Linked DNA regions of Variovorax paradoxus. The protein of the gene in region 1 interacts with the protein of each later gene in a pairwise test. Links are inferred from orthologs where the notes say so. Each region holds a gene or a part of one and is shown on either strand. Other genes may lie near its edges. The genes, in order: QHG62_RS11520 and QHG62_RS08825.

What was found.
Region 2: the proteins of QHG62_RS11520 (region 1) and QHG62_RS08825 interact in binary tests that used the Escherichia coli proteins (3 or more experiments, as listed by UniProt). The link is inferred for Variovorax paradoxus from one-to-one orthologs.

What each region holds. Positions count from the first base shown.
Region 1 is NZ_CP123990.1:2,358,326-2,369,394, reverse strand. Bases 3,114-6,001 are described here. They hold QHG62_RS11520 (ABC-F family ATP-binding cassette domain-containing protein), read right to left. Parts: upstream 5,623-6,001; coding sequence 3,604-5,622; downstream 3,114-3,603. Other genes in these bases: prmB (50S ribosomal protein L3 N(5)-glutamine methyltransferase), read right to left, coding at 5,759-6,001; QHG62_RS11525 (hypothetical protein), read right to left, coding at 3,114-3,576; QHG62_RS11530 (hypothetical protein), read left to right, coding at 3,114-3,122. Also shown: QHG62_RS11545 (helix-turn-helix domain-containing protein), read right to left, coding at 1-624; QHG62_RS11540 (helix-turn-helix transcriptional regulator), read left to right, coding at 893-1,840; QHG62_RS11535 (helix-turn-helix domain-containing protein), read right to left, coding at 1,984-2,700; more of QHG62_RS11530, read left to right, coding at 2,889-3,113; more of QHG62_RS11525, read right to left, coding at 3,073-3,113; more of prmB, read right to left, coding at 6,002-6,640; dapE (succinyl-diaminopimelate desuccinylase), read right to left, coding at 6,762-7,940; QHG62_RS11505 (PilT/PilU family type 4a pilus ATPase), read right to left, coding at 7,972-9,120; dapD (2,3,4,5-tetrahydropyridine-2,6-dicarboxylate N-succinyltransferase), read right to left, coding at 9,176-10,009; dapC (succinyldiaminopimelate transaminase), read right to left, coding at 10,052-11,069. UniProt on the Escherichia coli protein: Genetic data indicate it may be involved in ribosome assembly or function.
Region 2 is NZ_CP123990.1:1,790,941-1,802,560, forward strand. The notes cover bases 4,452-7,890. They hold QHG62_RS08825 (2-oxoglutarate dehydrogenase E1 component), read left to right. Parts: upstream 4,452-4,813; coding sequence 4,814-7,690; downstream 7,691-7,890. Other genes in these bases: QHG62_RS08820 (propionate--CoA ligase), read left to right, coding at 4,452-4,635; odhB (2-oxoglutarate dehydrogenase complex dihydrolipoyllysine-residue succinyltransferase), read left to right, coding at 7,746-7,890. Outside these bases: QHG62_RS08805 (PQQ-dependent sugar dehydrogenase), read left to right, coding at 1-1,062; QHG62_RS08810 (alpha/beta fold hydrolase), read right to left, coding at 1,073-1,879; QHG62_RS08815 (isochorismatase family protein), read left to right, coding at 1,955-2,557; more of QHG62_RS08820, read left to right, coding at 2,683-4,451; more of odhB, read left to right, coding at 7,891-9,029; lpdA (dihydrolipoyl dehydrogenase), read left to right, coding at 9,043-10,473; cell division protein ZapE, read left to right, coding at 10,478-11,578; QHG62_RS08845 (hypothetical protein), read left to right, coding at 11,575-11,620. UniProt on the Escherichia coli protein: E1 component of the 2-oxoglutarate dehydrogenase (OGDH) complex which catalyzes the decarboxylation of 2-oxoglutarate, the first step in the conversion of 2-oxoglutarate to succinyl-CoA and CO(2).

The DNA.
Region 1 (11,069 bases):
CTGCACATGCACCGGGTGCAGGCCCGCCGCATCGGCCAGGCTATCGAGCGTCATGCGCTGCTGAAAGCCCGAGGCGATCAATTCATACAGCCGGTTCATGCGCGCGTCGCCGCTGTCGACAACGCGGGTGGGCTGTGCCTGCAACGGAATCCAGCGGGCCAAGCGCTGGCGCAGCAGGGCGCGGCCGGCTGCACTGCTCTCTTCATCGCCGCTGCGCGCGGGCTCGTGCAGCAGCCTGTGGCATTCGAGAAAGCCGAAGGCCTCCGAGGGATCGAGAAAAACCGAAACGCCGGCGTCGTCTTCCACGCGGGCAAGCGGAGTGCTCTCGTGCGCTGCGCTGATGCAGCGGGCAACGGGGCCGCTGCAGTACATCGCTTCCTCGCGCCACGGCGCACTGCGCGCCTGCACGGCGTGCCAGACCTGCGGCGCCACGCGCAGCAGTGCGCCCGGCGGCACGACTGTCACGCGGGTGCCGGTGCGCACGTGCAGTTCGGTATCGGACACCGAGAGCGTGAATCCCACGTGCCTGTGCGGCCGGATCTCGCGATGCAGCAGCGTGTTGGCGGTCAGTTGAAGACCTGTGAGATCCGCATCTCGCCAGTAGCGGGAGGCCAGGAATTCCATCGAAAAGCAGGGCTCCCCGAAAGTCTTGGTTTATGGACAAGCAGCAATTGGCATGCCCGTGCATGCCTTGCCTGGATTGGCATTCATGCAAAGGTATTCACTCGCGCGCCGGCGTGGGATGCCACGGCCCGCCTTCAGCCCCCGAATGTGCCCGAAGCTAAGAATTTACAAGGCGGCATAACCGCCCTTTGGTAGTTTGGCTCCAACTCCGCAGCGTCTGCCCGATGCATGCGGCACTTCCATCAGGCCTCTCATGATTCTTGCCGGTTTGTTGCAACAAGCTCTCGATTCGACGGCGCCTTCGGGCGCGCCGTCAACTACACAGGCCGACGGCGCCGAGCCGCCGCTCGACGGGCCTTTTCCGCAACTGTATTCGGAAGAGCAACTCTATCTGCCGGAATCGGCGCACCGGCATGCGGAAGGCGTACCCGGCATCGTGGGCGACCTGCTGAATGCTTCGGGCAACAAGGAGCGCCGCGATCTCATCCAGGCCTTGCTGAATGCGCTTGGCTTCGACTGGCTTGGCTACGGCACCATTACCTTCCTGCGCGGCCGCTGGTGGCCGCTCAGCTTCTTTACCGCGCATGCAAACACCGAGTGGACGCAGCGCTACTTTTCGCACCGCCTCTACGAGGTCGACCTGCGGCAGCCTGGCGTTCCGGCCTCGAGCCTTCCGCTGGTGTGGGACATCGAGCAGATCGAAGCCTTGCCGTTGTCCGCTGCAACGTCCGCAGCCGCATCCGCGGCCGAGAACCCCGAAGGGCGCAGGCAGCGCTTTCTGGACGACCTGCGCGCCAGCGGCATCAGAAGCGGGCTGATGTTTCGGCTCGCGTCGCCCACGCAGGTGAACCAGTACACCGTCATCAGCCTGCAGTCGGGCGAGCCGGGCCGCGGCTGGATCACCGACGACATCGTCGGCCATGCGTTGACGCTGGGGCTGAGCCTGCACGAGTACGTGCTGCGCCATTCGCGCATGCCGAGCGAAGCGGGGGCTGCCGCGCGCATCGAGATCTCGACCACGCAGCAGTACATCCTCCAGCATCTGCTGCAGGGGCGCAGCGACAAGGAGATTGCCAACCGCCTCGATCTTTCGGCCCACACGGTGGACTACCACATGCGCCAGTTGCGCCGCCGTTTTGCCGCGCGCAACCGCGTGCAGCTGGTCAACGCGGTGCAGCAGGGCGACAGCGACTTCGGCGTGCTCAGCGACATATAGGGCCAAAAAAACAGCCCGCACAAAGGCGGGCTGGAAGGTGACCTGCTGGAGGAGGGAGGATCAGAGAGGGTGCAGGCCACAGGGAGAAAGAGCCTCCACTATGTTCGCCAAACCTGCACGCAACCTGACCGGAGGCGGGGGCGTCAGTCCTCGTCTTCCCACTTGCCGATGACGGTGCCCAGCACGGTGAACGGCGCGCGGATGGGCTCATGCCCCGGATTCAGCGGCAGCAGCCAGCGGCGGCCGTCTTCTTCCTTGAAGACCTTGAAGGTGATTTCATTGCTCGACTCGAGCCTTGCGATGATGCGTTCGCCGTCCTCGGGCGTTGTGCGCAGGGTGTCGACAAAGATGATCGACTCGGCAGGGTAGCTCTTCATGCTGCCCGTGGGAGCCGTCATGCTGTCGCCGCGCACGCGCAGCGCATAGGTGTTGCCGGGGCTGTGATGCGCAACGCAGGGAATCCACCGCTCGGACTCCACCGGCGCACGCCCGCCCTTGTTCCAGGAGGTGGCGTCGGCCCATGCGATGAGCGGCACGGTGCCGGGAGTGCCCGGGCTGAACGAAGGGATGGGAGGCGGGGTGCGCGTCACCCGGTAGGGGCCGGGTGGTTCGTTGGCGGTGTCGCGGGCCGGGCGCTGCTGCACCGGGTCCCATGGCGCGGGGCCATCGCCGGTGTCGAGCCAATTGGGGTCGACGCGGTACGCCCGCGCCAGCGCGAGCAGGCCCATCGAGCGGCCGGTATCGCCGCGCTCGATCTTCGAGATGTTCGACTGCTTGACGCCCGAAGCGGCCTCGGCCTGCTTCTGGGTCATCTTCGCGTATTTGCGTGCTGCCAGTGCACGCGCTGCAATAGTCTCCATAGGCGCAGATTTAAGCGCACGCGAATATTCGACTTGGACTTTAGAATAGTTGAAAGGGAGTATTTGCCATGAAACCACGCAAGTTGGTGCTGGCGCTGAAGGCCGCAGGGCCCACGCAAAAGCAGTCCGAAAAACCGGCGGACGGCGCACAGCCGCGCCGCAACCAGGTTCGCCCTCTGGGCTGAGCCATGAAAAAGCAATCGACACCGGGCCTCTGGCTCGACCGCACGCTGTGCGCGCTATTGGCGCTGCTGTCGGCCTTGGGGCTGTTCTATGGAATTCGCCTGTGCGACTACGGGCTGGGCGGGCTGGCCGCCGCAGGCTTGGCGGCGGCGGGTTGCGTCGGCACGGCGCTGTTCGACGACTCCGCGTTCAGGCGGGCGCGCGCGGTTCGGGAGGCGATAAGGCGAGGGTCGAGCTGACGCGCACGCAGTCCTTGATGTGCTGCTCGCCCAAAGCGCGCAGGGCGGCATAGCCGAGCGCGGCCGAAACGATCTGCCCGGCAACCGGCACGTACTTGGCGGCCTGCTTGGCAGTGAGCTTGACGCCGGCATGCCGGGCCAGCTTGATCAGCAGGTCGCGCGTGACAAGGCGGCCGACGAGAAGGGCGCCAACCGTGGTGGCCGCCTTCTGGATGCGCTCGCGCTGGTGCGGCGCGAGCCTCTCGACCTGGGTGACAGAAAGCCCAAACTCGGCGCTGATCTGCGGCACCAGCCGCGAGAGCAGGGCAGCATCGGCCGCCCAGTCGACGCCGGGCAACGGAATGGCGCTGGCGGCGGCGGCCATCAACGCCTTGCGGCCGATCAGGCGGCGGCTGCGGTGGACCGCGGCAATGAGCTTTTCGTCACCCCGGGCCAGTTCGATGGCGGACGGCATGGCGCATGTCTCCTTGGCAGGTTCAGGTCAGGCCGCCAGCGCCTCGAGCTGGTCCGACAGGGCCAGCCAGCGTTCTTCGAGGCGGCCGATTTCTTCGTTCAGGGCTTTCAGCCGCTTGCCTGCTTCGGCAATTTCGGCCGATGGCAGGGGCTGCGCCAGGCGTGCCTCCAGCGCGGTGCGCTCGGTGCCCGCCGCGGCCAGGCGTTCGTCGATCTGCGCGATTTCGCGCTTGATGGGCTTGGCCTGGTCGCTGCGTTGCTGGCGGCCCTGGGCGTCTTGCTTGCGCTGCTGCGGGTTCTTGGCGGCGGCCGTGGGTTCGCTCTCGGCGGCAACCGGCGCGGGCACAGCCACGGCGGGGGCAGCGGCACTTGCGGCCTCGCGCACGGCCACCTTGGCCTCTTCGCGCAGCCGCTTGGCTTCGTCGAGCAGGTAGCGCTGGTAGTCGTCGAGGTCGCCGTCGAAATCGGTGACCACGCCGCGGCCCACCAGCCAGAATTCGTCGCACACCGAGCGCAGCAGCGCACGATCGTGGCTCACGAGCATCAGCGTGCCTTCGAACTCGTTCAGGGCCACGGCCAGGGCCTCGCGGGTGGCAAGGTCCAGGTGATTGGTGGGTTCGTCCAGCAGCAGCAGGTTGGGGCGCTGCCACACCATCATTGCGAGCACCAGGCGCGCTTTTTCGCCGCCGCTCATGGTGCCCACGGGCTGCTTCACCATGTCGCCGCTGAAGTTGAAGCTGCCCAGGAAGCCGCGCAGAGCCTGCTCGCCGGTGGCCTCTTTCACGCTGCTGCCGAGCTCGCGCGCCATGCGCACCATGTGCTCGAGCGGCGTGTCCTGCGGGCGCAGCACGTCGAGTTCCTGCTGCGCAAAGTAGCCGATGTTCAGGCCCTTGCCTTCGGTCACCTGGCCGGCCAGCGCGCCCATTTCGCGCGCAATGGTCTTCACCAGGGTCGACTTGCCCTGGCCGTTGGCACCCAGAATGCCGATGCGCTGGCCCGCCAGCACCGAGCGGCTGACGCCGCGCAGAATGGTCTTGGGCTCTTCGCCTTCGATCTCGTAGCCGAAGCTCGCGTTGCTGATGGAGAGCATCGGGTTCGGAATGTTGCCGGGCTCCTTGAACTCGAAGGTGAAGTCGGCCTCGGCCAGGAGCGGCGCCACGCGCTCCATGCGCTCCAGCGCCTTGACGCGGCTTTGCGCCTGCTTGGCTTTGCTGGCCTTGGCCTTGAAGCGGTCGATGAACTTCTGCAGGTGGGCGATCTTGTCCTGCTGCTTGCTGAAGGCGACTTGCTGCTGCTCCATCTGCAGCGCGCGCATGTCCTCGAACTTGCTGTAGTTGCCGCCGTAGCGCGTGAGCTGGGCGTTGGCAATGTGCAGTGTCACGTCGGTCACGGCATCGAGAAACTCGCGGTCGTGGCTGATGACGATCATGGTGCCGGCGTATTTCTGCAGCCAGGCTTCGAGCCAGACGAGTGCGTCCAGGTCCAGGTGGTTGGTGGGTTCGTCGAGCAGCAGCAGGTCGCTCGGGCACATCAGCGCGCGGGCCAGCTGCAGGCGCATGCGCCAGCCGCCCGAAAAGCTGTTGACGGGCTCATCGAGCTCGTGCGACTTGAAGCCCAGGCCAAGAATCAGTGCCTGCGCGCGCGGCACCGCGTCGTGCTCGCCGGCGTCGGCCAGGTCGGTGTAGGCATGGGCCAGTTCCATGCCGATATCGCCGTCGTCGGGGTTGGCCTCGTAGGCGGACTCGATGGCGGCCAGTTTTTCGCGCAGCTCGGTCAGGCGGGTGTCGCCGCCCACCACGAATTCGGTGGCCGATTCGTCGGTTTCGGGCATGTTCTGCGCCACCTGGGCCATGCGCCAATGCCTGGGCACCGAAAAGTCGCCGCCGTCTTCGTGCAGCGTGCCGTTGAGCAGCGCGAACAGCGTCGACTTGCCCGCGCCGTTGCGGCCCACCAGGCCGACCTTTTCACCGGGGTTGAGGGTGACGGTGGCGCCGTCGAGCAGAACCTTGGCGCTGCGGCGAAGAATGACGTTTTTGAGAGTAATCATGAAATAGGAACCGTAGGGGCGATTATCCCGCCCAGCCCCGGACGGCCTGGCGCAAAGGGGCATAGGGGCGGACAGCGCCCGGTAAAGGGGCCGCAGCGCAGGCTGCGGAAAGCGGTGGGGGCTTGGCCGGGCGCAGCTAACGCGCGCCGCCGCCGGCCAGCAGGGCGGTGCGGGTGACCAGCAAGACCTGGTCCTCGCCCGCCGAGGTTTCGAGCCATACCACTTCGAGTTGCGGAAACGCCGCCTCGAAATAATCGCGCTCGTTGCCGATTTCAAGCACCAGCACCGCCTGCTCGCTCATGCGCGAAGGCGCATCGGCAAGCAGCTGGCGCACAAAGTCCATGCCGTCGGTGCCGCCGGCCAGCGCAAGCTCGGGCTCGGCGCGGTATTCGGCGGGCAGGGCGGCCATGCTGGCACTGTTCACATAGGGCGGATTGCACAGCACCAGGTCGTAGGGGCCGGCCACTTTCTTCAGGCCGTCCGACTCGATCAGCGTCACGCGGGTGTCGAGCTGGTGCCGCGTCACGTTGATGGCGGCCACTTCGAGCGCTTCCACCGACAGGTCGGCGGCATCCACAATCACATCCGGATAGGTCAGCGCCGCGAGCACGGCCAGGCTGCCGTTGCCGGTGCACAGGTCGAGCACGCGCTGCGTGTGCTCGCCCAGCCAGTAGTCGATGCTGCCGTCGGCAATCAGCTCGGCAATGAAGCTGCGCGGCACGATGGCGCGCTCGTCCACGTAAAAGGACACGCCCTGCAGCCAGGCTTCCTTGGTGAGGTAGGCGGCGGGCTTGCGCGTGGCAATGCGCTCTTCGACGAGTGCTTGCACCTTGCCGGCATCGGCCGAGGACACGGGGCTGTCGGCCACCGCGTCCAGGTCGTCCAACGGCAGCTTCAGGCGCCACAGCACGAGCCACGCGGCTTCGTCGAAGGCGTTGGCGGTGCCGTGGCCGAAGGCGACGCCGGCTTCTTCGAGCCGCTTGGCGCCGGCCTCGATGAGTTCGATGACCGTGCTCATGGATTTGCTCCTTCCCCTTTTGGGGGAAGGTTGGGATGGTGGCGGGCAGAGCGTCCAATAGATGCGCCGATTGCCCCCACCCCGGCCCTCCCCCGGGAGGGGTGGGAGAAAGACAAGCGCTTCATGATGGGTCGAGCAGCACTTCGAGCCGCTCCAGCGTGCGCTTGTAGATGTTCTTCAGCGTCTCGATCTCGGCCACTTCGATGTGCTCGTCGATCTTGTGGATGCTGGCGTTGACCGGGCCCAGCTCGACCACCTGCTTGCAGATCTTGGCGATGAAGCGGGCATCGCTGGTGCCGCCGCTGGTCGAGAGCTCTGTCTGGATGCCGGTTTCGTCGGCAATGGCCGCCTGCACCGATGCCACCAGCTCGCCGGGCGTGGTGAGAAACGGCAGGCCGCCGACAGTCCAGGCAAGGGTGTAGTCGAGCCCATGGGCATCGAGCACCGCGTGCACGCGCTTCTGCAGCGATTCGGGTGTCGATTCGGTCGAAAAGCGGAAGTTGAAATCGACAACGGCGCTGCCCGGAATCACGTTGCTCGCGCCGGTGCCCGAGTGGAAATTGCTGATCTGCCAGCTGGTGGGCTGGAAGTACGCATTGCCTGCGTCCCAGCCGCCGGCCGCGTTGATGGCTACCAGTTCGGCCAGCGCGGGCGCAAAGGCGTGAACCGGGTTTTTTGCCAGGTGCGGATACGCGATGTGCCCCTGCACGCCGTTCACCGTGAGCTTGCCGCTCATGGTGCCGCGGCGGCCGTTCTTGATCATGTCGCCGCAGCGCTGCACCGCGGTGGGCTCGCCGACGATGCAGTAGTCGATGGTTTCGCCGCGCGCGGCAAGGGCGTTGCACACGACGACCGTGCCGTCGACGCCGGGGCCTTCTTCATCGCTGGTGAGCAGCAGCGCGAGCGTGAGCTTGGGGTCGGGCGTGGCCTTGAGAAACTCTTCGATCGACACCACGAAGGCGGCAACCGAGGTTTTCATGTCGCAGGCGCCGCGCCCGTAGAGCTTGCCGCCGCGATGCGTAGGCGTGAAAGGATGGCTGGTCCACTGCTCGACCGGTCCGGTGGGCACCACGTCGGTGTGGCCGGCGAACACCAGCGTTTTTGTTGCCGCGGCGCCGGCGGGGCGGCGCACCGCCCACAGGTTGGTCACGCGAAAGTCGGCCGGGCCGCTCTCGATGGTTTCAAGCGTGAAGCCCAGCGGTGCCAGCCGCTCGCCGATGATCTGTTGGCAGCCCGCATCCTCGGGGGTGACGGAGGGGCGCGAGATGAGTTGTTCGGCGAGCTGGAGCGTACGGGACATCAGATAAAAAGCCAGGGGAGGGCCGGGTCGGTCAGAACTTCACGTCCAGCGTGATGTCGGTAAAGGTGGGTTCGTCGACCTGGTCCGTCAGGTGGCGGTCTTCGGTCTTGGGCTTGGGCGCGGCGCGGTTCTGCAGGCGCCACATCAGGTTGGTGGGCGAGTCGGACTGGGCCAGGCCTTCTTCGCGCGTCACGCGCTCTTCGGTGATGAGGCGGGCAATGTCTTCTTCGAAGGTCTGCGAGCCTTCGGCCATCGATTGCTCCATGGCTTCCTTGACGGCAGAGAAGTCGCCTTTTTCGATCAGCTCGGCCACCAGGGCCGTGTTGAGCATGACCTCAAGCGCCGGTACGCGGCCGCCGGTGGGCGTGCGCAGCAACCGCTGCGACACGATGGCGCGCAGGGCCGAGCCCAGGTCGCCCAAGAGCGTGGGGCGCACCTCGACCGGGAAGAAGCTCAGGATGCGGTTGAGCGCACGGTAGCTGTTGTTGGCGTGCAGCGTGGCCACGCACAGGTGGCCCGATTGCGCATAGGCAATGGCGGCCGTCATGGTTTCGCGATCGCGGATTTCGCCGATCTGGATCACGTCGGGCGCCTGGCGGAGCGCGTTCTTGAGCGCCACCTGCAGCGACTCGGTGTCGCTGCCCACGTCGCGCTGGTTCACCAGCGACTTCTTGTTGGTGTAGGTGAACTCGATGGGCTCTTCCACCGTGAGGATGTGGCCGGTGGCGTGCTCGTTGCGGTAGTCGAGCATCGAGGCCAGCGTGGTCGTCTTGCCCGCGCCGGTAGCGCCGACCATCAGGATCAGCCCGCGCTTTTCCATGATCAGCGTCTTGAGAATGTCGGGCAGGTTCAGGTCGGCAAAGCTGGGAATGGTCGAGGCAATGTGCCGCACCACCACCGCATAGCTGCCGCGCTGGCGCATGGCGCTGATGCGGTAGTTGCCGGCGCCCTCGAGCATCACGGCCATGTTGAGCTCGCCGGTTCTTTCGAGCTCCTGGATGCGGGCTTCGGGCACCACTTCGGCCAGCAGCGCGAGCGGCGCTGTGGCGGGCAGCACCTGCGCATTGATCGGCACGCAGGTGCCGTTCATGCGGATCAGCACCGGGGAGTGCGCCGAGAGATAGATGTCGGAGGCCTTGCGCTCGGCCATCAGACGAAGGATTCGCTCCATCATGTTCATCGATCTCTCTCCTCGGATGCTGTTGTTGTCTAACGGAAAAAAGCAGGCAGGAAGCTCAGTCGCGCAGCAGGTCGTTCAGGCTGGTCTTGGAGCGCGTTTGCGCATCGACGGTCTTGACGATGATGGCCGCGTAGGTGCTGTAGTCCTGGCCCGACTTGGTCTTCTTGGGCAGGTTGCCGCTGATGACCACGCTGCCGGACGGCACGCGGCCGAAGAAGGTCTCGCCGGTGTCGCGGTTGAAAATGGGGGTGCTCTGGCCGATGTACACCCCCATGCCGAGCACCGAGTTTTCTTCGATGACCACGCCTTCGACCACTTCGGAGCGGGCGCCGATGAAGCAGTTGTCTTCGATGATGGTGGGGCCGGCCTGCAGCGGCTCGAGCACACCGCCAATGCCCACGCCGCCCGACAGGTGCACGTTGGCACCAATTTGCGCGCAAGAGCCCACGGTGGCCCAGGTGTCGACCATGGTGCCTTCGCCCACATAGGCGCCGATGTTCACGTACGAGGGCATCAGGATGGCGCCCTTGGCAATGTAGCTGCCGCGGCGGGCCACGGCCGGGGGCACGATGCGCACGCCCGATTCCTTCAGCTCGCCGGCCGACAGGTGCGAGAACTTGGTCGGCACCTTGTCATAGAAACCGAGCGAGCCGGCCTGCATCTGCTCGTTGTCCTTCAGGCGGAACGACAGCAGCACGGCCTTCTTGATCCACTGGTGCACCGTCCACTTGCCCACGCCTTCGCGCGTGGCAACGCGCAGCTTGCCGTTGTTCAGTTCGGAGATCACGTGCTCGACGGCTTCGCGCACTTCGGCGGAAGCAGCGGTGGGCGAGACATTGGCGCGGTCTTCCCACGCGGCGTCGATGGTTTGTTGCAGTTGCTGGGTCATGGGAGAGTCTCAGGTAAAAAATGGGGCCGGGAAAGCAGCGGTTCAGCGCTCGCCTTTTGCGCCGGACTGGACGAAGCGGACGATGCGCTCGGCGGCTTCCACGCATTCGGCGGTTTCGGCCACCAGCGCCATGCGGATCCGGCCGCGGCCGGGGTTGGGGCTGTGTGCCGTGTCGCGCGCCAGATAGCTCCCCGGCAAAACCGTAACATTGTATTGAGCGTAGAGCTCGCGGGCGAAGGATTCGTCGTCGCCAGCCCACACTTCGGGCACCCCCGCCCAAAGGTAGAAGCTGGCGTCGGGCAGGCGAACGTCGAGCACCGGTTCGAGCAGTGGCGTGACGGCGTCGAACTTGGCCCGGTACTTGGCGCGGTTTTCGACCACGTGGGCTTCGTCGCCCCAGGCTGCAATGCTGGCCGCGGCCACGGTGCCGCTCATGGCGCTGCCGTGGTAGGTGCGGTACAGCAAGAAGCTCTTGATGATGGCCGCATCGCCGGCCACAAAGCCGCTGCGCAGGCCCGGCACGTTGCTGCGCTTCGAAAGCGAGGTCAGCGCAATCAGGTTCCTGAAGTCGCGCCGGCCCAGCTTTGCCGCAGCCTCAAGGCCGCTGAGCGGGGGCTCGTCGCGGAAGTAGATTTCGCTGTAGCACTCATCGGCCGCAATCACAAAGCCGAAGCGGTCGGACAGCGCGAACAGTTTCTTCCATTCGTCCAGGGGCATCACGGCGCCGGTCGGGTTGCCGGGCGAGCAGACGAACACCAGTTGCGTGCGCTCCCAGACCGAATTGGGAACGCTGTCCCAATCGACCGCAAAATTGCGCGACGCCACGCTCGGAACGTAATAGGGCTCAGCGCCGGCGAGAAGCGCCGCGCCTTCGTAGATTTGATAGAACGGGTTGGGCGAAACCACCACCGGCGCGGGTGATTTGCTGGCGTCGACCACCGTTTGCGCCAGCGAGAACAGTGCCTCGCGCGAACCGTTGACCGGCAGCACCTGCGCCGCCGGGTCGAGTTGCAGAGCGTAGCGGCGCTTCAGCCAGTCGGTAAACGCGGTGCGCAGCTTC
Region 2 (11,620 bases), 570 kb from region 1 along the record:
GCGGGCACCGTTGTAGCGCAGCTACGCCCTGAGACCATTTCGTCCGGTCTCGAGAATCCATGGGGCGTCGCCTTCCTGCCGAACGGCCGTTTCGCGGTGACCGAACGCGCCGGGCGTTTGCGGGTGATTGCTGCGGACGGAAAAATCAGCCCGCCAGTGACCGGGTTACCTGCGATTGCGGCGGGCGGCCAGGGTGGCCTGCTCGACGTGCTGGCGGATTCAGGCTTCGAAAAGAACCGCACGCTGTACTTCTGTTTTTCCGAACCCCAGGCAGGGGGCTCGGCCAACGGCACTGCGCTGGCCCGCGCACAGCTTTCGGAAGAGGGCGCGAAGCTGGAGAACCTGCGCATCATCTTCAGCCAGCAACCCAAGGTGGCCAGCCGCAATCATTTCGGCTGCCGCATTGTCGAAGCGAGAGACGGCACGCTGTTTCTTACGCTGGGCGACCGGTACAGCCGCAAGGACGATGCGCAGAAGCTCGACAGCCACCTGGGCAAAGTCGTGCGCATTGCCAAAGACGGAACCGTGCCAAAGGACAACCCGTTTGTCGGCCGGAGTGGGGCGCTGCCTGAAATCTGGAGCTACGGCCACCGCAATGGCCAGGGCGCGACGCTCGCGCCGGACGGCCGCCTGTGGATGACGGAGCACGGCCCCCAAGGCGGCGACGAGCTCAATGTTCCGCAAGCTGGCCGCAACTACGGCTGGCCGGTGATCACCTACGGTGAAAACTACGGCGGCGGCAAGATTGGCGACGGCCTCACCGCGAGCGAAGGGATGGAGCAGCCGTTGCACTACTGGGTGCCGTCGATTGCGCCATCGGGCATGGCCTTCCTGACCAGCGACCGGTATGGCACGGGGTGGAGGGGCAATCTCTTCGTCGGATCGCTCAAGTTCGGCTATCTCGACCGCATCGAGCTGAAAGACGGCAAGGTGGTGGCCGAGCACAGGCTGCTGGCCGACGGAAGGGCGCGTATCCGCGACGTGAAGCAGGGGCCGGACGGATTGCTTTATGTACTGACCGACGAATCCGACGGCAAGCTGCTGCGGTTAAGGCCGAACTGACCCCAGGGCTTCAGCCTGAGCAGCCCGGCAGAGGCAGCGTGGGCAGCATGCTGCGCCAGAGGCGCATCCACTCGGGCCAGTCATGGCCGCCCTCGGTCGTGAACACGCGGCCCTCCGGCAGCGCAGCGGCCAGGAGCCGGTGGCTGAAGGCAAAGCGGTCGTCGATGCCGTAGCCCAGGTAAAGCGGCGGGCGCGCGCCGAAGGTGGCGCTATGGCCGACGTGGCCGCGCAGCCATTGCCAAAGCTGCGTTTCGTTCGGCGTTCGCGGGTCGCTGCCCGGTGGGGCGTCCAGCGGCCCGGTCCAGTGGGCCACGCCGCCCGCATTGGCGATGTCCAGGCTGAGCGCGCGTTCCCCCAGATAAGGCGCGATGGTCACGAGGCCGGCCAGTTCGCCGGGGTGGGTTTGCGCGTAGAGAAGCCCGCCGAATCCGCCGACCGAAATGCCGACGATCCAGATCGACTTGTAGCCCTTGCTGCGTGCCGGTGCCATCACGTCCTTGCTCAACCGGTCGAGGATGGTCTTGTTGTTGTAGTAGCCGAGGTGCGCATCGACCAGCATCGCGTCCACCGCGAGCCTGTTGTCGCCTAGCGCCTTGACGAAACCCTCGCGCGTGAAATCGTCCGGGTGCGAATAGGCGCCGGGCAGGAGCAAAAGCAGCGTGTCCGCGTTCGGGGTGCAGCTGCTCTTTTCGAGCGTGCTCTCCAGCGGCGTGTTGGCCGTTCGCATGCCGCCGCAGCCGGAGACCAGGAGCACGGCGCAAAGGCTCAGCAGCAGGAGAGGGCGCCGCGCTGAGAGGCGCCAGTAAAAGATCCGCATCCAGCGGAGTCTAGGTGCACGGCTTTTCGGTGGTACGGTCTAGCCCAATCAATTTTCATCTGAAAGAATCAGTTCATGCTGCTCGACGCCTCGCAATCCCAACTCGTGCTGATCGACTACCAGGCGCAACTGATGCCTGCGATCTTCGAGGCCGATGCCGTGGCGCAGAACGCCGTGCGCCTGGGCAAGATGGCGCGCCTGTTCGAGGTGCCGGTCTGGGGCACCGAGCACAACCCCTCGAAGCTCGGCGAAACCCTGCCCAGCATTCGCGCGCTGTACCAGCGAACCTTGCCCAAGATGCATTTCAGCGGCATGGAGGAGGGCCTTGGCGAATGGCTGCGCGTGCCGCCCAAGGCGCCGCAGGGCAACGCCCGCAGCCTGCCGAAGCACCTGCAGAAGCCTGCGGCCGCAGCCGAAGAGCGCAACACCATCGTGATTGCCGGCTGCGAGGCGCATGTGTGCCTGCTGCAGACCGCACTCGATCTTCTTGAAGACGAGTTTGAAGTTTGGGTGGTGACCGACGCCTGCAGCTCTCGCACCGAGCGCAATCGCGACGCGGCCTTCGACCGGTTGGCCGGCGCGGGCGCCGAGTTGGTGACCACCGAGATGGTCGGCTTCGAGTGGCTGCGCACGGCCGAGCACCCGGCATTCCCCGAGCTGCTGAAGATCATTCGATAACGGCCTTGCGTTCAGCCCCCACCCGGCCGGGGCCGGAGCGACGCGGGCGACACCTGATTGTCGGGCGCGTCAGCTTCCTGCAAGATCGATCTCCATAATTATGAATTCAGTTTTAGGCGACGCTGATCGCCGGAGCTGATTTCCATAACCAGGAGACATCGCAGATGAGCCGCTACGAAGAGTTCTATCGCCGGTCGGTGGATGCGCCCGAGGCGTTCTGGGCCGAGCAGGCCCGGCTGATCGACTGGAAGACGCCGCCGACCCAGGTTCTGGACGCCAGCCAGCCGCCATTTGCCCGCTGGTTCGTGGGTGGAAGCACCAATCTGTGCCACAACGCCGTCGACCGGCATGTAGCCGAATGCGGCGATCAACCTGCGTTGATCTTCGTATCGACTGAAACCGGAACCGAAAGAACCTACAGCTTTCGCGAACTGCATGCCGAGGTGCAGCGCACCGCGGCCAGCCTGGTCGAGCTCGGGGTGGGCAAAGGCGACCGCGTGCTCATCTATATGCCGATGATTCCGGAAGCGGCGTTCGCCATGCTGGCCTGCGCGCGGATCGGCGCCATCCATTGCGTGGTTTTCGGCGGCTTCGCCAGTGGCTCGCTGGCGGCGCGCATCGAAGACGCCGAGCCCAAGGTGGTGGTGAGCGCCGACGCCGGTTCTCGCGGCGGCAAGGTCATTGCGTACAAGCCGCTGCTCGACGAGGCCATCAGGATTTCAAAGCACAAGCCACCGGCCGTGCTCCTGACCGATCGCGGCCTTGCGCCCATGGCATTGACCGCCGGGCGCGACCACCTGGCTGCCGAGTTGAGCCTGAAGCATCGCGCCACCGAAGTGCCATGCACCTGGCTGGCCGCCACCGACATCAGTTACACCATCTACACGAGCGGCACCACCGGCAAGCCGAAGGGCGTGCAGCGCGATGTCGGCGGCTATGCGGTGGCGCTGGCCGCCAGCATGAAGCACATCTTCGACGGGCGGGCGGGCGAAACCTATTTTTCGACCAGCGACATCGGCTGGGTGGTGGGCCACAGCTACATCGTCTATGGGCCGCTGATCGCCGGCATGGCCACCCTGATGTACGAGGGCCTGCCCACCCAGGGCATCGACAAGCAGCCTGACGGCGGCATCTGGTGGCGCCTGGTCGAGAAATACAAGGTCACGGTGAAGTTCAGCGCGCCCACCGCGGTGCGCGTGCTCAGGAAGCAAGACCCGGCGCTGCTCAGAAAATACGACCTGTCGAGCCTGCGCGCGCTCTTCCTGGCGGGCGAACCGCTCGACGAGCCCACAGCGCGGTGGATTGCCGACGGCTTGGGCGTGCCGATCATCGACAACTATTGGCAGACCGAATCGGGCTGGCCGATCATCACCATTGCCAATGGCGTGGAGAAAAAGCCCAGCAAATTCGGCAGCCCGGGCGTGCCGATGTACGGCTACCGCGTGAAGATCCTGCACGAATCCACAGGTGAGGAACTGACGGGCGCCAACGAAAAGGGCGTGGTCGTGATCGAAGGGCCCACGCCGCCGGGCTTCATGCAAACGGTGTGGAAGGACGACCGGCGGTTCGTCGACACCTATTGGAAAACCGTACCCGGCAAGATGGTCTATTCGACCTTCGACTGGGGGATTCGCGACGAAGACGGTTACTTCTACATCCTCGGGCGCACCGACGACGTGATCAACGTGGCCGGGCACCGCCTCGGCACGCGCGAGATCGAGGAGAGCATTTCGGGGCACGCCGGCGTGGCCGAGGTGGCGGTGGTCGGCGTGGCCGATGCGCTCAAGGGGCAGGTGGCCATGGCTTTCGTCGTACCGCGGGACGGCCAGGCAGTTACCGACCCCGACGTGGCGCTGAAGCTGGAGGGCGAAATCATGAAAGTGGTGGCCGACCAGCTCGGCGCGCTGGCGCGGCCGGCCCGCGTGCGCTTTGTGAACGGGCTGCCCAAGACCCGCAGCGGCAAGCTGCTGCGGCGGGCGATCCAGGCCGTGTGCGAGCAGCGCGATCCGGGCGACCTGACCACCATGGACGACCCCGCCACGCTGCAACAGATCAAACAACTACTTTCTTCTGCCTGAATGAGCAAGGGTAATCTTGCGAAGTTGCGCCGAGCCGTCATATGTCTGACGTGGCACAATGCCAAGGTACTCAGGCCCTTCCCCAGCCACAGTCGCATCCGCCAACCGGTTCAGCCGTGTCGCGGAAGGTTTCTTAACCAGCTAGTGCTTCCTTCAGGGAAGCGAAGGTCAGCGGAATATGAGCGATTCTTCTACGCCATCGGCGTACACCGCCTATCAAGGCAACACATACCTCTTCGGCGGCAATGCGCCCTACGTCGAAGAGATGTACGAAAACTACCTTGCCAACCCTGGCAGCGTGCCTGACAACTGGCGCTCGTATTTCGATGCGCTGCAGAATGTTCCCGCCGTAGACGGCTCCAATACCCGCGATGTGCCGCACCAGCCGGTCATCAACGCCTTTGCAGAACGTGCCAAGCAGGGCACGACCCGCGTGGTCCAGGCCAGCGGCGCAGACTCCGAACTGGGCCGCAAGCGCACCGCCGTCCAGCAGCTGATTGCCGCCTACCGCAACGTCGGAGCCCGCTGGGCCGACCTCGACCCCCTCAAGCGCGCCGAGCGCCCGGCCATTCCGGAACTCGAGCCCTCGTTCTACGGCTTTACCGACGCCGACCTCGAGACGGTGTTCAACACGAGCAACACCTTCTTCGGCAAAGAGACCATGTCGCTGCGCGACCTGCTCAATGCCTTGCGTGAAACGTATTGCGGCACGATGGGCGCCGAGTACATGTACACCACCGACCAGAACCACAAGCGCTGGTGGCAGCAGAAGCTCGAAAGCGCCCGGACCAACCCCAAGCTGACGGCCGAGCAGAAGAAGCACGTGCTGAACCGCCTTACGGCGGCCGAGGGCCTCGAGCGCTTCCTGCATACCAAGTACGTGGGCCAGAAGCGCTTCTCGCTCGAAGGCGGCGAGAGCTTCATCGTCTCGATGGACGAGCTCATCAACCAGGCCGGCGTCAAGGGCGTGCAGGAAATCGTGATCGGCATGGCCCACCGCGGCCGCCTGAACGTGCTGGTCAATTCGCTGGGCAAGCTGCCCGCCGACCTGTTCGCCGAGTTCGACCACACCGCACCTGAAGACCTGCCAAGCGGCGACGTGAAGTACCACCAGGGCTTCAGCTCGGACGTGACCACCCCTGGCGGCCCGGTGCACCTGAGCCTTGCGTTCAACCCCTCGCACCTCGAAATCGTGAACCCCGTGGTCGAAGGCTCCGTGCGTTCGCGCATGGACCGCCGCGCCGACCCGCAGGGCAAGCAGGTGCTGCCCGTGCTGGTGCACGGCGACGCCGCCTTCGCGGGCCAGGGCGTCGTGATGGAAACGCTGGCACTGGCAGAAACGCGCGGCTACTTCACCGGCGGCACGGTGCATATCGTCATCAACAACCAGATCGGCTTCACCACCAGCGACCCGCGCGACAGCCGCTCGACGCTGTACTGCTCGGACATCGTCAAGATGATCGAGGCGCCGGTGCTGCACGTGAACGGCGACGATCCCGAAGCCGTGGTGCTGGCTACCCAGCTCGCCCTCGAATTCCGCATGGAGTTCCAGAAGGACGTGGTTGTGGACATCGTCTGCTTCCGCAAGCTCGGCCACAACGAGCAGGACACGCCTTCGCTCACGCAGCCGCTCATGTACAAGAAGATCGCCCAGCATCCCGGCACGCGCAAGCTGTACGCCGACAAGCTGGCCGCTCAAGGCCTGGGCGACACGCTCGGCGACGACATGGTCAAGGCGCAACGCGCGGCCTTCGACGAAGGCAAGAACACCATCGACCCGGTGCTCACCAACTTCAAGAGCAAGTACGCGGTCGACTGGAGCCCCTACCTCAACAAGAAGTGGACCGATGCCGGCGACACGGCCATTCCGTCCAGCGAGTGGAAGCGCCTGGCCGAGAAGATCACCACGGTGCCGGCCGGCTTCACGGTGCACCCGCTCGTGAAGAAGGTGCTGGACGACCGCGCCGCCATGGGCCGCGGCGACGTGAACGTCGACTGGGGCATGGGCGAGCACATGGCTTTCGCCTCTCTGGTGGCCAGCGGCTACCCGGTTCGCCTCTCGGGCGAGGACTCGGGCCGTGGCACCTTCACGCACCGCCACGCCGTGCTGCACGACCAGAACCGCGAGAAGTTCGACGTCGGCACCTACACTCCGCTGCAGAACGTGGCTGAAAACCAGGCGCCGTTCGTCGTCATCGACTCCATCCTCTCGGAAGAAGCCGTCCTCGCGTTCGAATACGGCTACGCATCGAACGACCCGAACACGCTCGTGATCTGGGAAGCCCAGTTCGGCGACTTCGTGAACGGCGCGCAAGTGGTGATCGACCAGTTCATCGCTTCGGGCGAAGTGAAGTGGGGCCGCGTCAACGGCCTGACCATGATGCTGCCGCACGGCTACGAAGGCCAGGGCCCCGAGCACAGCTCGGCACGCCTGGAGCGCTTCATGCAGCTGAGCGCGGACACCAACATGCAAGTGGTGCAGCCGACCACGGCCAGCCAGATCTTCCACGTGCTGCGCCGCCAGATGGTGCGCAACCTGCGCAAGCCGCTCATCATCCTTACGCCCAAGTCGCTGCTGCGCAACAAGGATGCAACGTCGCCGCTGTCCGAGTTCACCAAGGGCAGCTTCCAGACGGTCATTCCGGACAGCAAGGGCCTGAAGGCAGAGAAGGTCAAGCGCCTGATCGCCTGCTCGGGCAAGGTCTACTACGACCTGTTCAAGAAGCGCGAAGAGCAGGGCAACGAGGACGTGGCGATCATCCGCGTCGAGCAGCTCTACCCGTTCCCGCACAAGGCCTTTGCCGCCGAGATCAAGAAGTACCCGAATCTCGTCGACGTGGTCTGGTGCCAGGACGAGCCGCAGAACCAGGGCGCCTGGTTCTTCGTGCAGCACTACATCCACGAAAACATGCAGGAAGGCCAGAAGCTCGGCTACTCCGGCCGTGCCGCTTCGGCATCGCCGGCGGTGGGCTACTCGCACCTGCACCAGGAACAGCAGAAGGCGCTCGTCGATGGCGCATTTGGCAAGCTCAAGGGCTTCGTGCTGACCAAGTAATCAAGAGCCTTTTTTCACACGAACACCCTCAAGAACAAAACGGAGCTCACTCCAAATGTCTATCGTAGAAGTCAAAGTCCCCCAGCTTTCCGAATCCGTGGCCGAAGCCACCATGCTCACCTGGAAGAAGAAGGCCGGCGAAGCCGTCGCCGTCGATGAAATCCTGATCGAGATCGAGACCGACAAGGTCGTGCTCGAAGTGCCCGCACCCTCGGCCGGCGTGCTGGCCGAAATCGTCCAGCCCGATGGCGCCACCGTGGTGGCCGACCAGCTCATCGCCAGGATCGACACCGAAGGCAAGGGCGCGGCCGCCGCACCGGCGGCAGCACCCGCCGCCGCAGCCCCGGCGCCCGCCGCAGCCCCGGCGCCCGCCGCTGCACCGGCCCCCGCAGCCGCTGCCGCAGCCGCCGGCGGCTCGAAGGCCGACGTTGCCATGCCCGCCGCTGCCAAGCTGCTGGCCGACAACAACCTGAAGACCAGCGACGTGGCCGGTACCGGCAAGGACGGCCGCGTCACCAAGGGCGACGTGCTCGGCGCCGTGGCTTCGGGCGCCAAGCCTGCCGCCACCGTGGCGGCACCGGCCGCCAAGCCTGCGCTGCCGCAAGTCTCGGCACCCTCTGGCACCGCAGACCTGGGCGAACGCCCCGAGCAGCGCGTGCCGATGAGCCGCCTGCGCGCCCGCATTGCCGAGCGCCTGCTGCAATCGCAAGCCACCAACGCCATCCTGACGACCTTCAACGAGGTCAACATGGCACCGGTGATGGAACTGCGCAAGCGCTTCCAGGACAGCTTCACCAAGGAACACGGCGTGAAGCTCGGCTTCATGAGCTTCTTCGTGAAGGCCGCGGTGCATGCGCTGAAGAAGTACCCGGTGATCAACGCCTCGGTCGACGGCAACGACATCCTGTACCACGGCTACTTCGACATCGGTATTGCTGTCGGTTCGCCGCGCGGCCTGGTGGTGCCCATCCTGCGCAATGCCGACCAGATGAGCTTTGCCGACATCGAGAAGAAGATTGCCGAATACGGCAAGAAGGCGCAGGACGGCAAGCTCGGCATCGAAGAGATGACTGGCGGCACGTTCTCCATCTCGAACGGCGGCACCTTCGGCTCGATGCTATCGACCCCGATCATCAACCCGCCCCAGTCGGCCATCCTCGGCGTGCACGCCACCAAGGACCGCGCCGTCGTCGAGAACGGCCAGATCGTCATCCGCCCGATGAACTACCTTGCCATGAGCTATGACCACCGCATCATCGACGGCCGCGAAGCCGTGCTGGGCCTGGTCGCCATGAAGGAGGCGCTGGAAGATCCGTCGCGCCTGCTGTTCGACATCTGAGGAGACTGATCAGATGGCAAACAAACAATTCGACGTCATCGTCATCGGCGGCGGCCCCGGCGGCTACATCGCGGCCATTCGCGCCGCGCAACTCGGCTTCAACGTCGCGTGTATCGACGAGTGGAAAAACGGCAAGGGCGGCCCGGCACCGGGCGGCACCTGCACCAACGTCGGCTGCATTCCGTCGAAGGCGCTGCTGCAATCGTCGGAGCACTTCGAGCAGGCCGGCCACCACTTTGCCGACCACGGCATCAAGGTCGAGGGCCTTGGCCTGGACATCGACAAGATGCTGGCCCGCAAGGACCAGGTCGTGAAGCAGAACAACGACGGCATCCTGTACCTGTTCAAGAAGAACAAGATCAGCTTCTTCCATGGCCGCGGCTCGTTCGTGAAAACCGACGAAACCGGCTATGAGATCAAGGTGGCGGGCGCGGCCGAAGAATCGATCAGCGGCAAGCACATCATCGTGGCCACGGGCTCCAACGCCCGCGCATTGCCCGGTACGCCTTTCGACGAGGAGAACATTCTTTCGAACGACGGCGCGCTGCGCATCGGCGCGGTGCCGAAGAAGCTGGGCCTGATCGGCTCGGGCGTCATCGGCCTGGAAATGGGGTCGGTGTGGCGCCGCCTCGGTGCCGAAGTCACGGTGCTCGAAGCGCTGCCGACCTTCCTCGGCGCGGTGGACGAGCAGATCGCCAAGGAAGCCAAGAAGGCCTTCGACAAGCAGAAGCTCAAGATCGAGCTTGGCGTCAAGGTCGGCGAGATCAAGTTGTCGAAGAAGGGCGTGAGCGTTGCCTGGACCAATGCCAAGGGCGAAGCCCAGACGCTGGAAGTCGACAAGCTGATCGTCTCGATCGGCCGCGTGCCCAACACCATTGGCCTGAACGCCGAAGCCGTGGGCCTGAAGCTGGACGAGCGCGGCGCCATTGCCGTGGACGACGATTGCAAGACGAGCCTGCCCAACGTGTGGGCCATCGGCGACGTGGTGCGCGGTCCGATGCTCGCGCACAAGGCCGAGGAAGAGGGCGTTGCCGTGGCGGAGCGCATTGCGGGCCAGCACGGCCACGTCAACTTCAACACGGTTCCGTGGGTCATCTATACCAGCCCCGAGATCGCGTGGGTCGGGCAGACCGAGCAGCAGCTCAAGGCCGCGGGCCGCGCCTACAAGGCCGGCACCTTCCCGTTCCTGGCAAACGGCCGCGCACGCGCGCTGGGCGACACGACCGGCATGGTCAAGTTCCTGGCCGATGCCGCAACCGACGAGATCCTCGGCGTGCACATCGTGGGCCCGCAAGCCAGCGAGCTGATCTCCGAAGCCGTGGTGGCCATGGAGTTCAAGGCCAGCGCCGAAGACATCGCGCGCATCTGCCACGCGCATCCGTCGCTGTCGGAAGCCACGAAGGAAGCGGCACTTGCCGTGGACAAGCGTACGCTGAACTTCTGATCCATTGACCAGCGTCAAAGAGGCCTATGAGGCGGAACTCGCGGTGCGCGGGTTCCAGAGCGATCCCGCGCAACTGCGTGCCGTGGAGGCGCTGGATCGCTGCGCGCGGGAGTGGGCCGGCTACAAGGCCCAGCGCTCCAACGCACTGAAGAAGTTCATCAACCGGCCGGAGCTCCCGCGCGGCGTCTACATGTATGGCGGCGTCGGGCGGGGCAAGAGCTTCCTGATGGACTTGTTCTTCAACGCCGTGCCGCTCAGGCGCAAGACGCGCCTGCACTTTCACGAGTTCATGCGCGAGGTGCACCGCGAGTTGCGCGAGTTGCAGGGCACGGTCAATCCGCTCGATGAGCTTGGGTTGCGCATTTCCAAGCGCTACAAGCTGATCTGCTTCGACGAGTTCCACGTGGCGGACATCACCGATGCGATGATTCTTCATCGGCTGCTGGTGTCGCTGTTCGAGAACGGCGTGGGCTTTGTCACCACCTCCAATTTCAGGCCCGACGACCTGTACCCGGGCGGGCTGCATCGCGACCGCATCCTGCCAGCGATTGCATTGCTGAACGAAAAGCTCGAAGTATTGAGCGTGGACAACGGCACCGACTACCGGCGCCGCACACTCGAGCAATTGCGCATGTACCTCACGCCCAACGATGCGGCGGCCGAGAAGGAAATGCGCAAGGCTTTCGACAAGCTGGCCGAAACGGCCGACGAAAACCCGGTCCTGCACATCGAGCAGCGCGAGATCCGCGCACGGCGCAAGGCGGGCGGTGTGGTCTGGTTCGACTTCAAGACGCTGTGCGGCGGGCCGCGCTCGCAGAACGACTACCTCGAAATTGCCAGCCAGTTCCACACGGTGCTGCTCTCCGACGTGCCGCACATGCCGGTGCGCATGGCTTCCGAAGCACGCCGTTTCACCTGGCTCGTCGACGTCTTGTACGACCGGCGTGTCAAGCTCATCATGTCGGCTGAGGTGGCGCCGGAGGCGTTGTATACCGAGGGGCCGCTGGCGCATGAATTTCCGCGCACGGTTTCCAGGCTCACCGAAATGCAATCGAGCGAATTCCTCTCGCTGGAGCGCCGGATCGTCGACACTCGACTGACATGAAAAATATCGTTTTCGCCGTGCTGATGACCTTGGGCAGCCTGC